DNA from 3 places in the Bacillus sp. 11C genome. Region 1 is predicted to be linked to each of the others. Evidence: predicted binding sites of a transcription regulator. Region 1 holds the regulator's gene; each other region holds the start of a gene.
The links. Region 1 encodes LexA, which represses DNA repair genes until DNA is damaged. Its sites were predicted from a motif close to CGAACATATGTTCG; they were not measured.

Region 1 (6,282 bases):
TTGGTCGATCGTAGGAAGGTTTTGGCGTGTCAATACAAGCGCTGTTGGCTGTTCATTGCTTTGTACTGCAAGCTTCCATGCTGCCGCTGTCTCATTGCCGTCTGCAGGACGCATCAAGGAAAGATTAGGCATCGCACGTAGTGAAGCAAGCTGTTCAACAGGCTCGTGCGTCGGACCGTCTTCACCTACCGCAATACTGTCATGTGTGAAGACATATGTGACAGGAAGACCCATTAATGCTGCAAGGCGTATTGCCGGACGCAGGTAGTCAGAGAAGACAAAGAAAGTCCCGCCGAATACACGAAGTCCGCCATGAAGCGCCATACCATTTAAGGCTGCGCCCATCGCAAATTCACGAACACCGAACCAGAAGTTTTTGCCTGAGTAATCAGCCGCTGTAAAATCACCGGCATTTTTAATTGTCGTTTTGTTTGATCCCGCCAGGTCAGCAGATCCTCCCACAAAGAAAGGAATTTTTTTCGCAAGGCCGTTGAGAACTTCACCGGAAGATGCACGGGATGCCAGGCTGCTTCCTTTTTCATAAACAGGAACCTCTTGATCCCAGTCCTTTGGAAGCTCTCCTTTGATTCCCAGCTCAAGCTGTTCCGCGAGTTCAGGATAAACTTCTTTATATTTAGCGAATTGGGCATTCCATTCCTGTTCCTTTTTCTCGCCTGATTCTTTAACCGCTTTAGCGAAATGCTCATAAACTTCTGAAGGAACGTAAAAATCTTCTTCATATGTCCACGCGTAAGCTTCTTTTGTTAATTTGCTTTCCTCTTTACCAAGCGGCGCACCGTGAACACCCGATGTGCCGGCACGGTTAGGCGAACCAAATCCAATTGTTGTTTTCACTTCAATTAATGTAGGTTTCTTTTCATTTTGGCGTGCTTTTTCGATAGCCGCTGTTAATTCTTCGATGTTGTTTCCATCTTCAACATAAAGAACTTCCCAATTCATTGCTTCAAAACGCTGTTTTGCGTTTTCAGAGAACGAACGGTCGAGATCTCCATCGAGAGAGATGTCATTAGAATCGTATAATACGATCAGACGGCCAAGCTGAAGATGGCCTGCTAGTGAAGCGGCTTCAGAAGAGATGCCTTCCATTAAATCACCATCACCGCAAATACTGTATGTATAATGATCAACTACGTTAAATGAATCGCGGTTGTAAGTTTCCGCTAAATGGCGTTCAGCGATAGCCATTCCGACAGCCATGGCAATTCCTTGGCCAAGCGGTCCTGTTGTCGCATCAACACCGGCAGTATGTCCGAATTCCGGATGTCCAGGTGTTTTGCTGCCCCACTGGCGGAATCCCTTAAGATCTTCGATGCTAAGATCAAACCCGCTTAAATGAAGCATGCTGTATAAAAGTGCTGATCCGTGTCCAGCAGATAAAACAAAACGGTCACGGTTAAACCAGCCAGGGTTTGCCGGACTTACGTTCATAAATTTTGTCCACAGCGTGTATGCCATTGGAGCTGCCCCCATTGGCATCCCTGGGTGACCAGAATTTGCTTTTTCAATAGCGTCTATTGACAGTGTGCGAATGGTAGCAACTGATTTCTTTTCAATTGTATCCATAAAAATCCCCTTCCTTATGTGTTGTACCCTTACATCATAAATGTCTGACGACTTTTTCTCAACTGTTTCAGCTTAAATTTGAGAGAAACTTGTTGAAATTTGTCCCATGAAAGTGTTGCTATAGTATATGCAAAAGAGGAATACGTTATTGCCGTATTCCTCTTCTATTAGTGAAGTTTATTATTTCTTTTTTCTTTTTTTAGTTTTTCTGGTGTAACATCATTGCCTTCCGGATCAATGATTTTCACACTTTTTAATGTGTTTTTCATAGAAGAGCGAAAACCTTTTAAATACTCTTGACGGAGCTTTTGCTGTTCTGCTTTTTCTTCTTCTGTCATAACGCCAGCTTTGGCTTTGGCAGCAAGTTCATTAATTCTGGCAATTTTTTCGTTTGAAATCATGTTAAACTCCTTTATGGCATTTTGTCTATATAGTACTAGATCAAAAAGAGTTTTACAACTGATTCAATCGGCTGTCTCGTCATTCTCTATGTATTCCTGAAACCGCCGGTGGACGGTCGCTTTAGATACATCATACCCAAACCCTCTCAGCGTAGCCGCAATTTCTGCGAACGTCAGTTTATTCGCTCTTAGGCGGACGATCTCTGAGATGGGCACGTCTATTCTTTCTTTTCCGCTGTTTTCATGTTGGTTTTTCAGGTTTTTTTGCGGTTTGAAACCGTTTTTTACTGCACGTTTCATTCCCCGCTTGATTTTCAAGTTGTGAATTTTCCGCTGGTACTCTTCAACAATGCTGACGATCTCCAGCACCATCGAGTCAGCCTCCGATAACTCCAGTTCACCTCTGTGAGCCGTTGTATAGACTTTCACACCTTCTCTATAGATGCAATGAAGCAGTGCGATTTTTGCATTTCCACGTCCGAGCCTAGTTTCATCCTGAACCAAAATGACATCAATTCCAGAATTCTTGATCTCATCAAGCAGCCCAAATACACCATCCCGATCCATTTCATATCCGCTAGCTTTCTCAGAAATCACTTTGACGACTTCCATGCCGTTCTCGGCCGCAATGGCCGTAAGCTCCTCCTCCTGCCGCTTTAATGACGTCTCCTGCTGTTCTTTATTTGTGCTTACGCGGGCATAAATGAGTGCTTTCATTTTTTCTATCTTTCCTCTCTATCTTACAGTTGCCAATTCATATGCATCCTGATGCTTCTTTTTCAATGGAATCACCAATTCATCTCCCGGCTGGATATCAGACGTCTGAAGATGATTTTTATCAGCCACCCATTCAATAAATTCACTTTTGTTTATTTTCTTTTTATCTGCTACCTGGCCGGCTATAGACCAAAGTGTATCGCCTTGCTGGACTTCTATTTTAACATACTGATTAAGCTCCTGGCCGCTGCTTGTATATGACAGCAAAAGGATTACCGCGCTCAAAATCACTGTGAACAGACCGACAAAAATAATAGATTCTTTACCCATGATCATAACCTCCAACAGGAATGTTTGTTCGCTTTTTTATAATTTCAGTATATACGAACAAACGTTTCTGTCAATTGTTTTTTCGAACCTATGTTTGTACTGTAAGGAAAATCATGCTATAATCTTCTTAAAATCGACGTTTTGAGGTGCGAAAAATGACGAAGCTATCAAAAAGGCAACTTGATATCCTCCGTTTTATTAAAGCAGAGGTTAAATCAAAAGGATATCCGCCTTCCGTAAGAGAGATCGGAGAGGCTGTCGGGCTTGCGTCCAGTTCAACTGTCCACGGCCACTTGGCCCGCTTGGAAACAAAAGGGCTGATCAGACGAGATCCGACAAAACCAAGAGCGATAGAAATTCTTGATGAAGAAGTAGACATTCCGCAAAGCCAGGTCGTTAATGTACCGGTCATCGGGAAAGTCACGGCGGGATCTCCTATTACAGCAATAGAAAATATTGAAGAATATTTTCCGCTTCCTGACCGTATGGTTCCCCCGGACGAGCATGTGTTTATGCTTGAAATTATGGGAGACAGTATGATTGACGCTGGTATTTTCGATAAGGATTATGTCATCGTTAAACAGCAAAACATAGCAAACAACGGGGAAATTGTCGTTGCGATGACAGAAGATGATGAAGCTACGGTAAAACGTTTCTATAAAGAGGATACTCACATTCGCTTACAGCCTGAAAACCCAACGATGGAACCTATCATCTTACAGAATGTCAGCATTCTAGGGAAAGTAATTGGCGTGTTCAGAACCGTCCATTAATCTATTGAACTATCAGATGATGAAATAACCCCCTCTTCCTTTATGGAGAGGGGGTTTATTGTATCAAAAAAAGCAGGCTCGCCCTGAATTTTAGGTACGAGCCTGAATAGGAGGAAAAGAACATCATGTTTACACCATAATTATCCATCAAACAATTGTTGAAGTCAAGAAATTTTTTTTCCTTCAGGAAACTTTTATCGAAATGTTGTCTGTTTAAAACATTAGACGTGACCTGCTTAAAAATGTTTCATTTCTAGGTCGTGGAATGATACGGGTTTAGATTTATGCAGAGAGCGCGGCAATTAATTTATGTAAAAATTTAGTACATAGTTTAGTTAGTTCTATTTTATGTAAAAAACAGCTCACCTTTATCATCGTGAGCTTCAATCAAAATGAAAATATTGAATACCATAACTCCCTTTTACTCGAACACTTGTGCAGTTTTCCGAATGTTCTTCTGCAAAGATACGGTATCGATGAAATGGATCAATTGAAACCTTATCCTGAGCACTAAAATCAAACCAACTGCCTCTGAATTGTTTCGTGCTCAGCGTGGAATATTGCCCCGTAAGCCCCATCCGTTGAAGTTTAAGCTCAACTGAACAACTATTGGCTCCCAAGATCGTAAACTGATAGCCTAAAAAATATTCGATTGCCGGAACATCACTGATATTTTCCAGAACAAACGACTTTGTGCTGTCATTTAAAATAAAGTCTGTTTTGTGATCAAACCCTAATGCTGACGCATGGGTACTGCCAATGCCAAAAAAACACGTCAAAACTGCCGTTAAAGCCAGTATCTTCATTTTCAACCAAACCCCCTCGTTTACCATACTTTAACCTTTATTCATATTTATGTATATGTTCTTTGTGATATCTCGAGGCCGTTTCAATCATAAAATTTCATATGCGTTTTTTCCTGTTTATAATAACGAAGCCTGTCTTGAAGGGTTCCGGTATGAAATTCAAATTTATGGCCGTCTGGGTCGGTAAAATAAATAGACTTTCGATCGCGTTCATTTCGTTCTCTTCCAGGCAGTATATGGACATGAAGCCTTTTCAATTTTGCTGATATTTCCTCAAACTCACGATCTTCAATAGTAAAAGCAATATGAGTATATGATGCCTTAATGTCATTTCTCGGAATGTCAGGCTCTTCATTAAGTGCAAGCCAGATGCCATTCAAATCAAAATATGCTGTTGTTCTTCCTTTTACCAGCAGCTTGGCATCAAACACTTTGTGATAAAAATCGATTGATGTGTCCAAATGGGAAACAGAAAATAACAAATGATTGATTCCTTTTATCTCCACAATAAATTCCCCCTCTAAAGCTGATCAACCATATGTACGTTTTTGCACCAAGAAGGTTTCATGCAACAAGAAAAAAATACCAGTGTAAACAAAATCGAATTGTTTAAAATAATGACTGTAACAAAGATAACGATTAAGAAAAGGATTTTCCTTAAAAATAACAACTTAGGTGATCAAATGAAACATCTCATTGCACTTTCTTCAAAGATTGCTTTCACTCTCGCCCTTTTATATGTAATATTGGACAGGGTCTACTACGCATCCTTTCTAAGTGTGATGTTTATTGCACTTTTCTTAGGTTTTGTCTCATACCTTTCCGGTGACATGCTCGTCCTTCCGAGAACAAACAATATTATAGCTTCATTGGCTGACTTTGGACTTTCATTCGTTATGATTTGGGTCTTTGCTTTAACCCAAACAAGAAATGATTTCTCACCGTTTGCAGCCGCTCTTCTTTCCGCTGTCTGTCTTACTGTTTTTGAATACTTTTTTCATCGGTATTTGCTGAAGAATGTGCTGGATGAAACCTTCCGAAATGAACTGACCACCAGGGATAACACCCTTCAATATCAAACAGAAGCCGCAGACGAATTGCTTCCTGACGTTACTATTGAGAAGCATGAGGAATAGGAGGCCGGCTTATGGCCTCCTATTTTTCAGTAGTTACTTTTCAGAAAACGGGACATCACTTCGGTAAAATCATAAAACCTCTCATTTTGAGTAACAGATCTGCTTTTTAAAGAAAATACGCCAAACAAAGATTTTCTAAAACCTGTGCTCATTTCTATCTGGATACTCAAACCTGTTTTTGATTTATTTGCAATGTTATTCGGACTAACGCCTGCATGCGGATGGTCTGTACTGAGCAAGACAGCAGGAAAACCGGCATTTTGCAGTTCTTCAACTAAATCTGCCGCTCTTATGCGATCTGTACCGCCGACTTCGATCTGCTGATCTTCTTCTGCATACCCGTGCAATGAAATGACATATTCATGACTTCCCGTCATCCTCAAGGCCCGGGGCTCATCAAAATGCGTACTCGTAATATGCAGCACAGAGTTTCCTGACGATTTTAAGCCTTCAAATAAATACATCGAAGACTCTTTGTTTAGCTCTCTCGCTACTTCACTTGTCCCGCCTTCAATACCTCCTCCGTGAATGGCTA
Region 2 (6,282 bases), on a different contig from region 1:
AGTGGTGGAGCATCCTGACATATTCGTTCAAAACACAGAGTATACACTAGATGACTTTGATTATATTATTGAACTGAGAAATGGCCCCGATGAGGTTATTACATATGAACATGCTGAGGAACCCCAACTGTTTGATCAATCCGGGTTTTCAAGCTTTGATTTTTAAAATTGGAAGGTGTTTGTTGTGACTGAACTAGGAATCCGGCTGAAAGAGGCCAGAGAGGAAAAAGCAATGTCATTGGATGATCTCCAAGCGGCAACAAAGATTCAAAAAAGGTATTTAACCGCCTTGGAGGAAGGAAACTATGACATTATTCCGGGGAAGTTTTATGTTCGGGCATTCATCAAGCAATATGCCGAAGCCGTCGGGCTTGATGCCGATCAGCTGTTTGAGGAGCATAAAAAAGATATCCCGAATACGTATCATGACGATGTGTCTGAAAAGATCTCGGGCATGAAGCTTCAAAAGGAGATGCCAAAGTCGGCATCTAAGGCGCTGGAACTGCTGCCAACGATACTTGTGATTCTAGGTGTAATTGTTGTGATTGCGATTGTGTACGCGATCATACAATTTACGAATCATAAAAGCAGCGATAATAATCATTCAGCTTCGGAAAAATCAATTACGCAAAGTGAAAGCAAGTACGAAATCCCTAAAGATTCAACGCTAAAAGAGAATCAAAATAACAGCTCTGAAAAAGAGGCTGACACTAAAAAAGAAACAAAAGAAAATGAAGATAAAAAAGAAGAAAGTGACAGTGATAAACTGGAGATTAAAGCAACTGGCACTGAAGGATCGTTAACAACTTATGAAGTGTCCGGCGCTGATATAATCGAGCTTGAACTGAAGGCATCAGACAGCTCTTGGATTCGAGTGCGCGATGAAAACAGCAGCTCTTTAAAAGAGGGAACGCTGAAAAAAGACGAAACCTATAAAAAAGACATAACCGATCAGAAACAAGTTGAAATCCGCACCGGATATGCACCTAATCTGAAAATAAAAATTAACGGTAAGGTTCTTTCCTATGAACTTGATCCGAAAGATGTGATGGCACAAACCATAAAGATTGTAAATAAAAAGGAAGAAAAGTCATCTTAATTACCAGGTGACTTTTCTTCACGTCCGAGTATGAAATTGGAGGGGCTTTATGTTTAACTTACCAAATAAAATCACACTAGCTAGAATCGCATTAATCCCAATCTTCATGGTGATCATGCTGGCGCCGTTTGACTGGGGCAGGCTCGAATTTGGAGACGAATCGATCCCAGTCGCACACTTGGCGGGCGCCATTCTATTTATTGTTGCAGCGACAACAGACTGGGTGGACGGGTATTATGCCCGAAAGCTGAATCTCGTGACAAACTTCGGGAAATTTCTTGATCCGCTTGCGGACAAACTGCTTGTATCCGCAGCGTTAATTATCCTTGTTCAATTTGATCTTGCTCCAGCTTGGATGGTCATTGTGATTATCAGCCGGGAGTTTGCCGTGACAGGTTTAAGGCTTGTCTTAGCCGGAACTGGAGAAGTCGTAGCAGCTAATATGCTTGGTAAAATTAAAACCTGGGCACAAATCATTGCGGTTTCCGCATTGCTTCTTCATAATCTTCCGTTTGAACTTGTGTCATTCCCGTTTGCTGACTTGGCGCTGTGGGTAGCCGTCTTCTTTACTGTCGTTTCAGGCTGGGAATACTTCTCCAAAAATTGGGAAGCGCTGAAAACATCTAATTAAGAAAGAAGGACTTACGTCATGGAATTTCCAAAAAAAGCAGAAATTATTGCAGTCGGTTCTGAGCTGCTGCTTGGCCAAATCGCCAATACAAATGCTCAATTTATCAGCAAACAGCTCGCTGAAATCGGAGTGAACGTATTTTATCATACAGCAGTCGGAGATAATCCGGAGCGGCTGAAGCAGGTCATCCGTACTGCTGAAGAACGATCTGACTTCATTGTTTTTTCAGGAGGTCTCGGACCGACAAAAGATGATCTGACGAAAGAAACGATTGCAAATGTACTGGGCCGTCCGCTCGTATTAAATGATGAAGCGTTCCAATCCATTGAGGATTATTTCAAACGGACAAAACGAACGATGTCACCTAATAACCGAAAACAGGCGCTTGTGATCGAAGGATCTGACGTACTGGCGAATCACTTCGGAATGGCGCCGGGAATGCTCACAGAGCACGATTCGCGCTTTTATATGCTTCTTCCTGGGCCGCCAAGCGAATTGCGTCCCATGTTTGAAAACGAGGCAAAACCTCTTCTGCTGAAAAAGATGGGCTCAAATGAAAAAATTGTATCAACCGTTCTTCGCTTTTTCGGTATCGGCGAATCTCAGCTTGAAGCTGACTTGGAAGATATTATTGATGCGCAAACGAACCCGACAATCGCTCCTTTGGCGGCTGACGGAGAGGTAACGCTGCGTCTGACAGCCAAACATGCTGACGAAAAGGAAACGGAGCGTCTGTTAAAAGAAACAGAGGCTGTTATCTTAGAACGTGTCGGGGAATTTTTCTATGGCTACGATGATACTTCCCTTGTAAAAGAGCTTTCTAAAGCATGTAAGGAAAAAGGCATTACGATTGCCGCCGCAGAAAGCTTTACCGGCGGGCTGTTTTCTGAATGGCTGACGGATCTTAGCGGTGCTTCAACACTATTTACCGGCGGCGTTGTTTGCTATTCAAACGACGTGAAGCAGCATGTGCTTGGCGTCAAGAATGACACTTTAGACTGTTTTGGGGCGGTCAGCAAGGAGTGCGCATCAGAGCTGGCAAAGGGTGTTCAAAAGCTCACTGGCAGCGATATCGGCATCAGCTTTACCGGTGTAGCAGGTCCTGATACGCAAGAAGGGCATGAGCCTGGACATGTGTTTATCGGCATTTCAGCAAATGGAAAAGAAGAGGTTCACGAGTTTCACTTTGCGGGTTCCAGAACGGGAATCAGAAAACGCGGCGCCAAATACGGCTGCCATTTAATCTTGAAGCTTTTAGAACAAAAATAATATTTTCAGCACATTATCCTCCTAAGAAAACATGATTTCTCTGATCCATTATGGTATTTTGATAGAAATCACGCCAAGAAAAAATCCGAATATGCGTTCGCTTTTTTCTTGGCAAATCCCTTCAAACAGGGTATAGTATATGTAGTGGTAACATAAAGGAGGAAAAAATAGAATGAGTGATCGTCAGGCAGCCTTAGATATGGCTCTTAAACAAATAGAAAAACAGTTCGGCAAAGGTTCCATTATGAAACTGGGAGAAAAGACAGATACAAGAATTTCTACTGTCCCAAGCGGCTCCCTCACTCTTGATACGGCACTAGGAATTGGCGGATATCCGCGCGGACGGATTATTGAAGTATACGGTCCTGAAAGCTCGGGTAAAACAACTGTGGCGCTTCATGCGATTGCTGAGGTTCAGCAGCAGGGCGGACAAGCCGCGTTTATCGATGCAGAGCATGCGTTAGACCCGGTATACGCGCAAAAGCTCGGTGTCAACATCGAAGAGCTTTTACTGTCTCAGCCTGACACAGGCGAGCAGGCGCTTGAAATTGCGGAAGCGTTGGTTCGAAGCGGTGCAGTTGACATTGTTGTTGTCGACTCTGTGGCGGCTCTCGTTCCGAAAGCGGAAATTGAAGGCGACATGGGAGATTCGCATGTTGGTTTACAAGCACGCTTAATGTCTCAAGCGCTTCGTAAGCTTTCAGGAGCCATTAACAAATCGAAGACAATCGCGATTTTCATTAACCAAATTCGTGAAAAAGTCGGTGTTATGTTCGGGAACCCGGAAACAACTCCCGGCGGCCGTGCGCTGAAGTTCTACTCTTCCGTACGTCTAGAAGTGCGCCGTGCTGAACAGCTGAAACAAGGCAACGACGTAATGGGGAACAAAACGAAAATCAAAGTCGTGAAAAACAAGGTGGCACCGCCGTTCCGTACAGCCGAAGTTGATATTATGTACGGAGAAGGCATTTCAAAAGAAGGCGAAATCATTGATCTTGGAACTGAACTTGATATCGTGCAAAAAAGCGGTTCATGGTACTCTTATGAAGAAGAGCGTCTTGGACAAGGCCGTGAAAATGCAAAACAATTCTTGAAAGAAAATAAAGATATCATGCTAATGATCCAGGAGCAAATTCGCGAACATTATGGCTTGGATAATAACGGAGCAGTGCAGCAAGCTGAAGAGGCACAAGAAGAATTAGAATTTAAAGAATAAAAATAAAATCAGTTTGAAATGATACAAAAGGCTGGGTGAAAAACTCAGCCTTTTTATTTTTGTAAAAAATGATAAAAATATTGCTTTTTTTGACAACTTTTTCAGTGACTCATTCGTCTAACAAAACGTGTGCAAAATGGATTTATTTATTTTGGGAGGAAAAAATAAATGACAAGCCCAACCAGCAGAAGAACTGCGAAACGCAGACGGAAAAAACTAAATAAAAGAGGCAAACTTTTGCTTGGTTTTTTAGCGGCGATGATTTGCTTTTCGATTTGGAATGCGCTTCATCGAGATAGTGAAGAGAACGAGCCATCTCAAGAAACTGCAGCAGTTTCAGATACCGGTCAGAAAAAAGAGGCTAAAAAGAAAACCGCCAAAAAAACAGAGGAACAAATCAAAACAGTGGACCGCAATCAAAAAATCAGCAATTATTTAAATGAGATCGGTTTCAGCGGAACAGCCATGATTGTCAGAAATGGAGAAATCGTAACTCATAAAGGTTTTGGTTATGCAGACCGTAAACATCACATTTACAATAATCCTTTGACATCTTTTTATGTCGGTTCGTCACAAAAAGCGCTGATTGCAACCGCTATTTTGCAGCTTGAGGAAAAGGGGAAACTTCAGACAAGTGATCCGGTAAGCACGTATTTACCTCAATTCCCTAACGGACAAACGATTACTTTGAAGAATCTGCTCACACATACATCGGGAATAAACGGACATATTGAGGGTAACGGGGCAATCACTCCGGACGATTTAATAAAAGACATAGAACGTCAGGGAATCAAACGTCAGCCGGGCGTATGGGACTATCAGGATTCCAACTATTCTGTTCTCGCTTATATTGTTGCTGAAGCAAGCGGTGAGTCCTATGAACAATACATAACGAATCATATTTTTAAACCGGCGGGGATGACGCATGCGGGCTTTTACAAAACATATCATAAAGAACCTTATCCGGCTGTCGGTTATAAGCTGAAGGCCAGAAGGTCAATTACACCATATATGCCCGATTTATCCCAGCTGTATGGAGCCGGTGATATCTATATGAGCGCTGTAGATATGTACAAATTTGACCGAGCGTTGATAGACGGAAAACTGTATTCGCAAAAAAGCTATGAAAAGATGTTTACGCCGGGGAGCAGCTCCACATACGGTATGGGATTTTATATTGCTCCCGGGAGCTATTCAAACCATGGTGTCATGCCGGGCTTCAACATCTTGAACAGTTTTAGCAAATCTGGGCAAACCATTGTTATTTTGTTGTCGAACATTCAAAATAACGCTAAACTGGGCCAAGTGAACAATAAAATATACCAGCTTCTGAATCAAGAGTGATTCATGATCTTTTTTTGGGAAGGATTGCACGCAGCACCAAAAAGGCAACTGGTCTGCAAACGTTAAGATGGCAAGCTTGACAAGTATTTCCGACACATTTACAATGAAGTTGTAACATTTGTTTTTTTAACATGATTGTTAAACCATTTAAACTTGACAAGGGCGATGAAAATACTCATTCCCTGTGAAGGTTCTGTATGTTGAGAAAACTAGACAATGTACATGCCGACACTTATTTAAGCAACAACCAAGTTCATAGCAAGAGGAGGTGAAAGTATGACCCCAATTATGATGGTTCTCATCTCCATTTTGCTGATTCTACTCGGTTTAGTTGTTGGCTACTTTGTTCGTAAAACCATTGCCGAAGCGAAAATTGCGGGCGCACGCGGTGCAGCCGAGCAAATTCTTGAAGATGCAAAGCGTGATGCTGAAGCACTGAAAAAAGAAGCTCTGCTTGAAGCAAAGGATGAAATCCACAAACTTCGAATAGATGCTGAACAGGAAGTTCGTGAAAGACGAAATGAGCTTCAAAAACAAGAAAACCGTTTACTCCAAAAGGAGGAAAACCTTGATCGCAAACATGAGGGAATTGATAAACGGGAAGCGATGTTGGAGAAGAAAGATCATTCTCTGAATGAACGACAACAACATATTGAAGAGATGGAAAGCAAAGTGGATGAGATGATTCGTATGCAGCAGTCAGAGTTGGAACGAATTTCGAGT
Region 3 (6,282 bases), on a different contig from region 1:
TCTCATCAAGCTGCCGTTTTCTGTCTCTTGCCTGCACATATTGCTGCACCGCCTGCTGTAGCTGCCATTCATAGTCATAAGACGTGTTCATATTCAGGAGTTCATTTTCATCCGTTTTATTGAGCTGTTCCAGCCCTGCCGCTGCCTGTGCGGACGACTGGCGCAGCTGTGCCTGAATGGCGGCGAGCTGTTCTCCGCAGGATTGGTACATATGAAACGCTGCGGAAAGCTCTTGTATCAGCGTTTCTTTCGCCAACATTTCTTGATCCGGATTAAGCTTTTGCACCTGTTTGTCCAGCTCCGCCATCTTCACTCGAAGCGCCTCCGCCTGTGCGGATTTCGGGTGAAGATGAAATTCATATTTTTCCAGCTGGTGCAGCCCGTCAGCCGGAAATTGTCCCGCCTGTTCCGGATATTGTGCCATCGCCTGTTCGAGCGCAGCTTTTTCATTTAGCAGCGGCTTCAGCTCAATCGCTCCCTCAAACGATCGGATATGTCCTGCCGCCTCTTGCAATTCGGTTTCTGCGGCTGCAAGACGGGATTCGAGCGTTCTTTTTTCTTCAAGAAGCTGATGATAACCCGCTTCCTCTGCTTCAGCCTGTTTTAGCTTCGCTGCCAGCTGCTTAAGCGTTTCCAGCTCTTGATTCAATTGAGGATTTCGCCCGTTTGGTTTATAGAGGCTTTCGCTTTCCTTTGTCAGCCGTGAATCAAGCTTAGATACGGCTTCAGCGCCAAACAAGCTGGAAAACAGCAGAAATTCCCCAATCTTGTCCCGATTAAAGGCGTGAATTTCCTGCAGCCCGAATACATCAAATGAATAAATGGCTTTGTACAGCGCCCTGTCCGTGCCTTGAAACAGCTGCTTTAAAACATCTCCCTGCTTCACTTCGCCGTTTTCTGTGTACACTCTTAGCTTTTCGGCAGTCCCTTTCGTCCGTTCGATCCTCAACACCCCATATTCGGGATGTTCAGCTTCAAGAACACCTCCGTAGACACCGCCTGTTTTCGGTTCATATTTTTTCGTTTTCGGAAAACCAAACAGCATGCTTTCAATAAATGACATCATCGTCGTTTTTCCTGCCTCATTTAATCCGTAGATTAATTGGACAGGCGAGGCGGAAAAGTGAAAGGTCCGATTGGAAAATTTCCCGTATTGGTAGATATGTAAAGATTTAATTCGCAAAGCTTTCACCGCCTCATGTTTCAAGCACCTTAAGCTGTCTTTTCAATAAAATCTGTGCCTGCTCTTTTATTTCCTTTAGCTCCTCTTGGCTAAACCGGTCCGCGTGCCTTCTATACACAGGATGTCGCTCAAGCCCCTCCAGCACATCTGACAGATCGCCGCGATCAATGTCAGTAAATAAACCGCCAAAAAAAGGATCCAGGCTTGTAAGGTTTGTTTCATGTTCTGTCTCGTCCTCCAATGAGAGAGGCCAAATGAAGTGTTCTTCCTCCGCCTCTTGCTCCTGAAACGCTTCAAGAAGCTCATCCAAAGTGCCTCTCGGCGCCTCCAGCAGCCATTGTGGTGCGGCCCCTTGCAACACGAGTCTGACACAAACAGGGCTCCCCTTTATCCGCAGCTTCGAAAACGCGTCCTCAATCATTTGGAAAAGGGCGGTCACATTCTTTACCTCCGTCACATCAACTGCCGCTTTTTCCCACAAGACATCATGCGCTTTCTGGAAGTCATACGAAATGTCTCCGCTGGCCACACGAACAAGATAATAGCCTTTGTCTCCCGTCTCCTTCATATGGCGAGCTTGCGTATTTCCCGGATAGATGACCGCCGGGTGCTCGGCAGAAAGAATCTGGCGTTTATGAATATGGCCAAGCGCCCAATAATCCATCCCGCTTTTCACGAGATCATCATGTGTAAACGGGCAATACGGATCGTGTCCTTCAGCTCCTGACAGCGTGCCGTGAAGCATACCGATATGAAACGGCGCGTCAGTCGACCTCCGATAGCGGACGGCTTGGTTTTCCGTCACGGCTCTCTCCTGATAACTGAAGCCGTAAATGCTTGCCATGCGCCTGCCTTCCTTATAAAACGATTTTTCTTCAGGTACAGCGGACGAAAAAATATGGACATTCTCAGGCCATTCAATCGGCGTCCACTCCCCGCCAAGATGATCGTGGTTCCCAAAGATCACATAAACTGAAATCCCGCACTCTCTGAGTCTTTCAAACTGCTTTCTTAAAAAGAGCTGGGCCTTTAAACTTCGATTGGCTTCATCAAACAGGTCCCCCGCCAGCAAAATGAAATCAACGTTTTCTCTCACTGCGGTATCTATCATATGTCTCACGCTTGCAAACGTACTTTCTTTGATCCGGGCAAAAATCGGTTCCGGCAGATGCGATATCCCGTAAAACGGGCTGTCGAGATGTAGATCTGCCGCATGAATAAAGGTTAGATCCGTCAACATTCTGCTCCTTTCCAGGATGAAGTACCCTTATTTTAGCACCGAATTCTGGCGAATGCACGTTCTGTCAATAAAGAAACAGCCCGAGGATCCCCAGGCTGTTTTTCAATCAGTTTTTCGCTAAACGAAGCGCTTGTTTGATCGCTTTGAACGCGCTTGAATTGCCGTAAATCAACACACCGCCTTTGTAAATTCTGGCGCCGATGACAGCCAGTATGACAATGGTGAGCAGTGTGATTCCGATACCGGCAGCAGCCTGCCAGAACGGAATATCAAGCATGCCGACGCGCAAAAACATAATCATTGGCGTAAAAAACGGAATAAACGAGGTTACCGTAATAAATCCTGCGTCAGGTGCATTCAAGCCGAACATCGCGATCATAAAACCGGCGACAACCAAAAGTGTCATTGGCGTGATCGTTTGCTGCACGTCCTCTATTCTGCTGACGACACTGCCGAGAAACGCGGCGAGTGTCGCGTATAAAAAGTATCCGAGCAAAAAGAAAATCACAGCATAGATGACAGTGGCTGCTGAAACGTCGGTCAGATTAAGGAATCCTCCGACAGATGAAGCTGTTTCGCTCGTTTTGTTCAGCTTTAGCGACAATGAGCCAGCGGCTATGATGACAGCAAGCTGCGTCATTCCGACGAGCCCGATGCCAAGCAGCTTTGCAAACATCTGCTGGATCGGCGGCATGCTTGAGATCAGGATTTCCATGACACGCGAGGATTTTTCGGTTGCGACCTCCATCGCAATCATACTGGCATACATAATGACTGAGAAATAAATGACAAACAGCATAATGTAAACAAGCCCCGCTGTCTGGCCAAGCTCTTCCTCAGACTTCGCCCCCTCTTTCAGCGTCTCCTGTCCGACAGTAACGGGCGCATAAAGACTGCTGATCGTTTCCTGCGAGACACCGAGATCCGCTGTTCCGACAGCCGTTTTGGTTTGCGTCAGCGCCTGCTGCAGCGTATGGTACGTGCTATCATCAGAAATCGTTAACGCTTTATAAGTTCCTGAAATGGCCCCTTTTTCATCTCGTTTGATGATAAGCATGCCATCGAGCGCTTCATCTTTGACTTGCTTTGTGACCTCATCCTCCGATTGCTTCGACTGCTTCACATCTAGACCGCCGTCTGTATCCACCGCTTTCAGCTGCTTCGAGAAAATCGGATATAATTCGTTTGTTTCATCAACAACGGCGATTTTTTCTTTCGTATCATCACCTTGAAACATAGAAATGATCGACTCCATATTCGTTACAACTAAAACAAGCAGTACCGTGATGACAGTCGAGATAATAAAGGATTTTGCCATTATTTTATTTTTATATGTATGAGAAAGCATGAGCCAAAATTTATTCATAGACGGCACCCACCTTTTCTATAAAAATATCGTGCAGTGACGGCTCTTCAAGCTCAAACTTTCTAATAAACCCTTTCCCTTGGAGCATGGCAAAGATCTCTTGAGAAATATCTTCATTAGCGATCTGCAGCTTGACGCCGCCAGCCGTTTCCTTCCATTTGAGAATGCCTTCATGAGACTGCAAAAAACGCAGATCGTCATCGGAGTGGATCGTGACATTTTTCTTGCCGAAGGAACGCTTGATCTCCTTCAGCCTTCCTTGCACAACCGGCTTTCCTTTCTGTAATATGCACAGGTGCTCACAAAGCTCCTCCACATGCTCCATCCGGTGGCTGGAAAATAAAATAGAAACACCGCTGTTTTTAAGAGAAATCACAGACTCTTTTAACAGCTCAACATTGACAGGGTCCAGACCGCTGAACGGTTCATCAAGGATCAGCAGCTCCGGCTTATGCAAAACAGCCGAAATGAATTGGATTTTCTGCTGGTTTCCCTTCGAAAGCTCTTCCACCTTCTTATTCTCGTAATCTGTTATATTGAAGCGTTCAAGCCATGTGCCGAGCTCTTTTACAGCCTCCTGCTTCTCCATCCCTTTTAATCTGGCAAGATAGACAAGCTGATCTTTCACCTTCATTTTCGGATAAAGGCCCCGCTCTTCCGGCAAATAACCGATTTTGTTGCTGATATTGTAATTCACAGGACGGCCTTTCCAGCTGATTGAGCCCTCCGTAATGCTTAATAAACCAAGGATCATGCGAAACGTCGTCGTTTTTCCCGCTCCGTTTGCGCCTAAAAGACCGAACATTTGCTGCTCCGGAATGTCTAAGTCCAATCCGTCAACAGCTTTATAATCTCCAAATGTCTTCGTTACGTGATCAATCTTAAGCACCAAATCTCCTCCTTTCCTGACCCATTATATACTAATTTTGGATCAAACTTAATAAAGGATTTTGAATTCTTTTTTAGAATATAAATATAAATGAAGAAAGACTGATAAACCTTGAAAATGGAGGGGAAACCTGATGGCTGATTATTTCCTTACAGCTTTTGATCCTTCGGGGGAAACACTGGTTAACGAGCGATTTGAGGCAGAAAATGAAGAAACGGCTAAAATGCGTGGTGAAGCCCTATTAAAAGAAAAAGAGCTGCACAGTCACACCCATCGTGTAGTCAATGCAGCCGGAAAGCTGATTTTGTTTCATAGATGATCAGCTTTCCGGCTGATCTGTTACGCTTGAAACTTCGGCTCTCGTTTTTCCAAAAAGGCACGGATTCCTTCCTGGTGATCCTTGGTCCTTCTCATTTTCTCTTGGGCGCTGCGTTCAAGTGCAAGCACCTTTTGCAGTTCTTCAAGCTGGAGGCTTTGAAAGATGGCTTTTGTTTCGATCATCGCCAAAAGAGGCGAGGCCAAAAGGGTTTCAATAAAGGGTCTTGCGCCTTCCGCAGGGTCTCCGGCAAATGTCCCGTCAAGGAGGCCCATATCGGTGCCTTCCGCGGCGGAAAGTTTTTTCCCGCTCCAAATGAGCTTTTTCGCCTTCGCTTCCCCAATTCTTTTCTTCAGCAAATAATGCCCTCCGCCGTCCGGAACAAGCCCAATGCCAATAAAATTCATCGCGAGAACGGCATTTTTTTCCGCGAGCACAATGTCAGCGCAAAGCGCTAAACTCAGACCCAGTCCCGCAGCAGCGCCGTGAATAGCTGTAATTGTCACTTTCTTCATCTGATATAATGACAGAGTGACAGCCTCAATCGTATCCATCAGCCGCTTAAATTGATCAGGGTCATGCTCTGATGTCATCATCCGAATATCTCCGCCGGCTGAAAAGCCTTTCCCGGTTCCTCTCAGGAGAACGATGAGCGCCTCGCTTGCAGCTGCCTTTTCAACCGCCTCCTTCAGTTCAGACAGCATCTGTTCATTCAGGGCGTGATGGGCTTCAGGACGATTCAAGATAATCTCCGCAACGGTTCCATTCGATTCATATTGAATAAACTCCATGTGAAGCACCTCCATGTATGCGTTTCCTTTTTTCTTTCTCCTATACATTCCCCGCCATCCTCCAATAAACCTCTTTATTTTTCAAGATCAATAGATACTGAAAAATGCATATTGTTTGAGTGGAAACATAAAGTTTTATATAGTGAAAGAGGGCTATTCGAAAGGAGGAGAGGAAGCATGGATAAATTGCTTGTCAGTTTACTGTTAAGTTTATTTGTGGTGTACTTTCCCCCTTCGGACGTCGTTCTGCCTTCCCAGCTTGAAGAAACCACTGACAGCTATGTGCCTATGTCCTCATATCCGCAGGAAACACAGTCGGCCAAAACGCCGTCGCCGGGCAGCCTGTACATCGCAGAGCTAATCAAAGAATACAGTCCGCTGGCGCTGTCTGTCAGGCAGCTGTCTGTCAAACCCCTTGACGAACCGCTGATAAACAGGCTGGAAAAGGTTTGCGCCGTCCCTGTCAAATACCAGTCTAATTACCTCCGAATATAAAT

Region 2: the regulator LexA is predicted to act here: its motif matches at 3,086-3,099, upstream of recA (recombinase RecA).
Region 3: the regulator LexA is predicted to act here: its motif matches at 2,473-2,486, upstream of ACY3LV_RS15125 (DNA repair exonuclease).

Annotation. Positions count from the first base shown of each region.
Region 1 is NZ_JBUPVZ010000014.1:98,641-104,922, forward strand. Features, by position in the region: gene tkt (transketolase) at 1-1,584, opposite strand, end outside; gene ACY3LV_RS17315 (DUF896 domain-containing protein) at 1,752-1,985, opposite strand; gene ACY3LV_RS17320 (YneB family resolvase-like protein) at 2,049-2,702, opposite strand; gene yneA (cell division suppressor protein YneA) at 2,721-3,038, opposite strand; gene lexA (transcriptional repressor LexA) at 3,188-3,805, shown strand; gene ACY3LV_RS17335 (hypothetical protein) at 4,189-4,611, opposite strand; gene fosM (FosM family fosfomycin resistance protein) at 4,695-5,117, opposite strand; gene ACY3LV_RS17345 (YndM family protein) at 5,295-5,747, shown strand; gene ACY3LV_RS17350 (poly-gamma-glutamate hydrolase family protein) at 5,774-6,282, opposite strand, start outside.
Region 2 is NZ_JBUPVZ010000004.1:151,638-157,919, reverse strand. Features, by position in the region: gene ACY3LV_RS07750 (DUF3388 domain-containing protein) at 1-166, shown strand, start outside; gene rodZ (cell shape determination protein RodZ) at 185-1,099, shown strand; gene pgsA (CDP-diacylglycerol--glycerol-3-phosphate 3-phosphatidyltransferase) at 1,149-1,730, shown strand; gene ACY3LV_RS07735 (competence/damage-inducible protein A) at 1,749-2,999, shown strand; gene recA (recombinase RecA) at 3,172-4,215, shown strand; gene ACY3LV_RS07725 (serine hydrolase domain-containing protein) at 4,384-5,559, shown strand; gene rny (ribonuclease Y) at 5,836-6,282, shown strand, end outside.
Region 3 is NZ_JBUPVZ010000011.1:1,985-8,266, reverse strand. Features, by position in the region: gene ACY3LV_RS15130 (ATP-binding protein) at 1-1,192, opposite strand, end outside; gene ACY3LV_RS15125 (DNA repair exonuclease) at 1,197-2,423, opposite strand; gene ACY3LV_RS15120 (ABC transporter permease) at 2,530-3,789, opposite strand; gene ACY3LV_RS15115 (ABC transporter ATP-binding protein) at 3,782-4,678, opposite strand; gene ACY3LV_RS15110 (YhzD family protein) at 4,812-4,997, shown strand; gene ACY3LV_RS15105 (enoyl-CoA hydratase) at 5,018-5,785, opposite strand; gene ACY3LV_RS15100 (hypothetical protein) at 5,963-6,280, shown strand.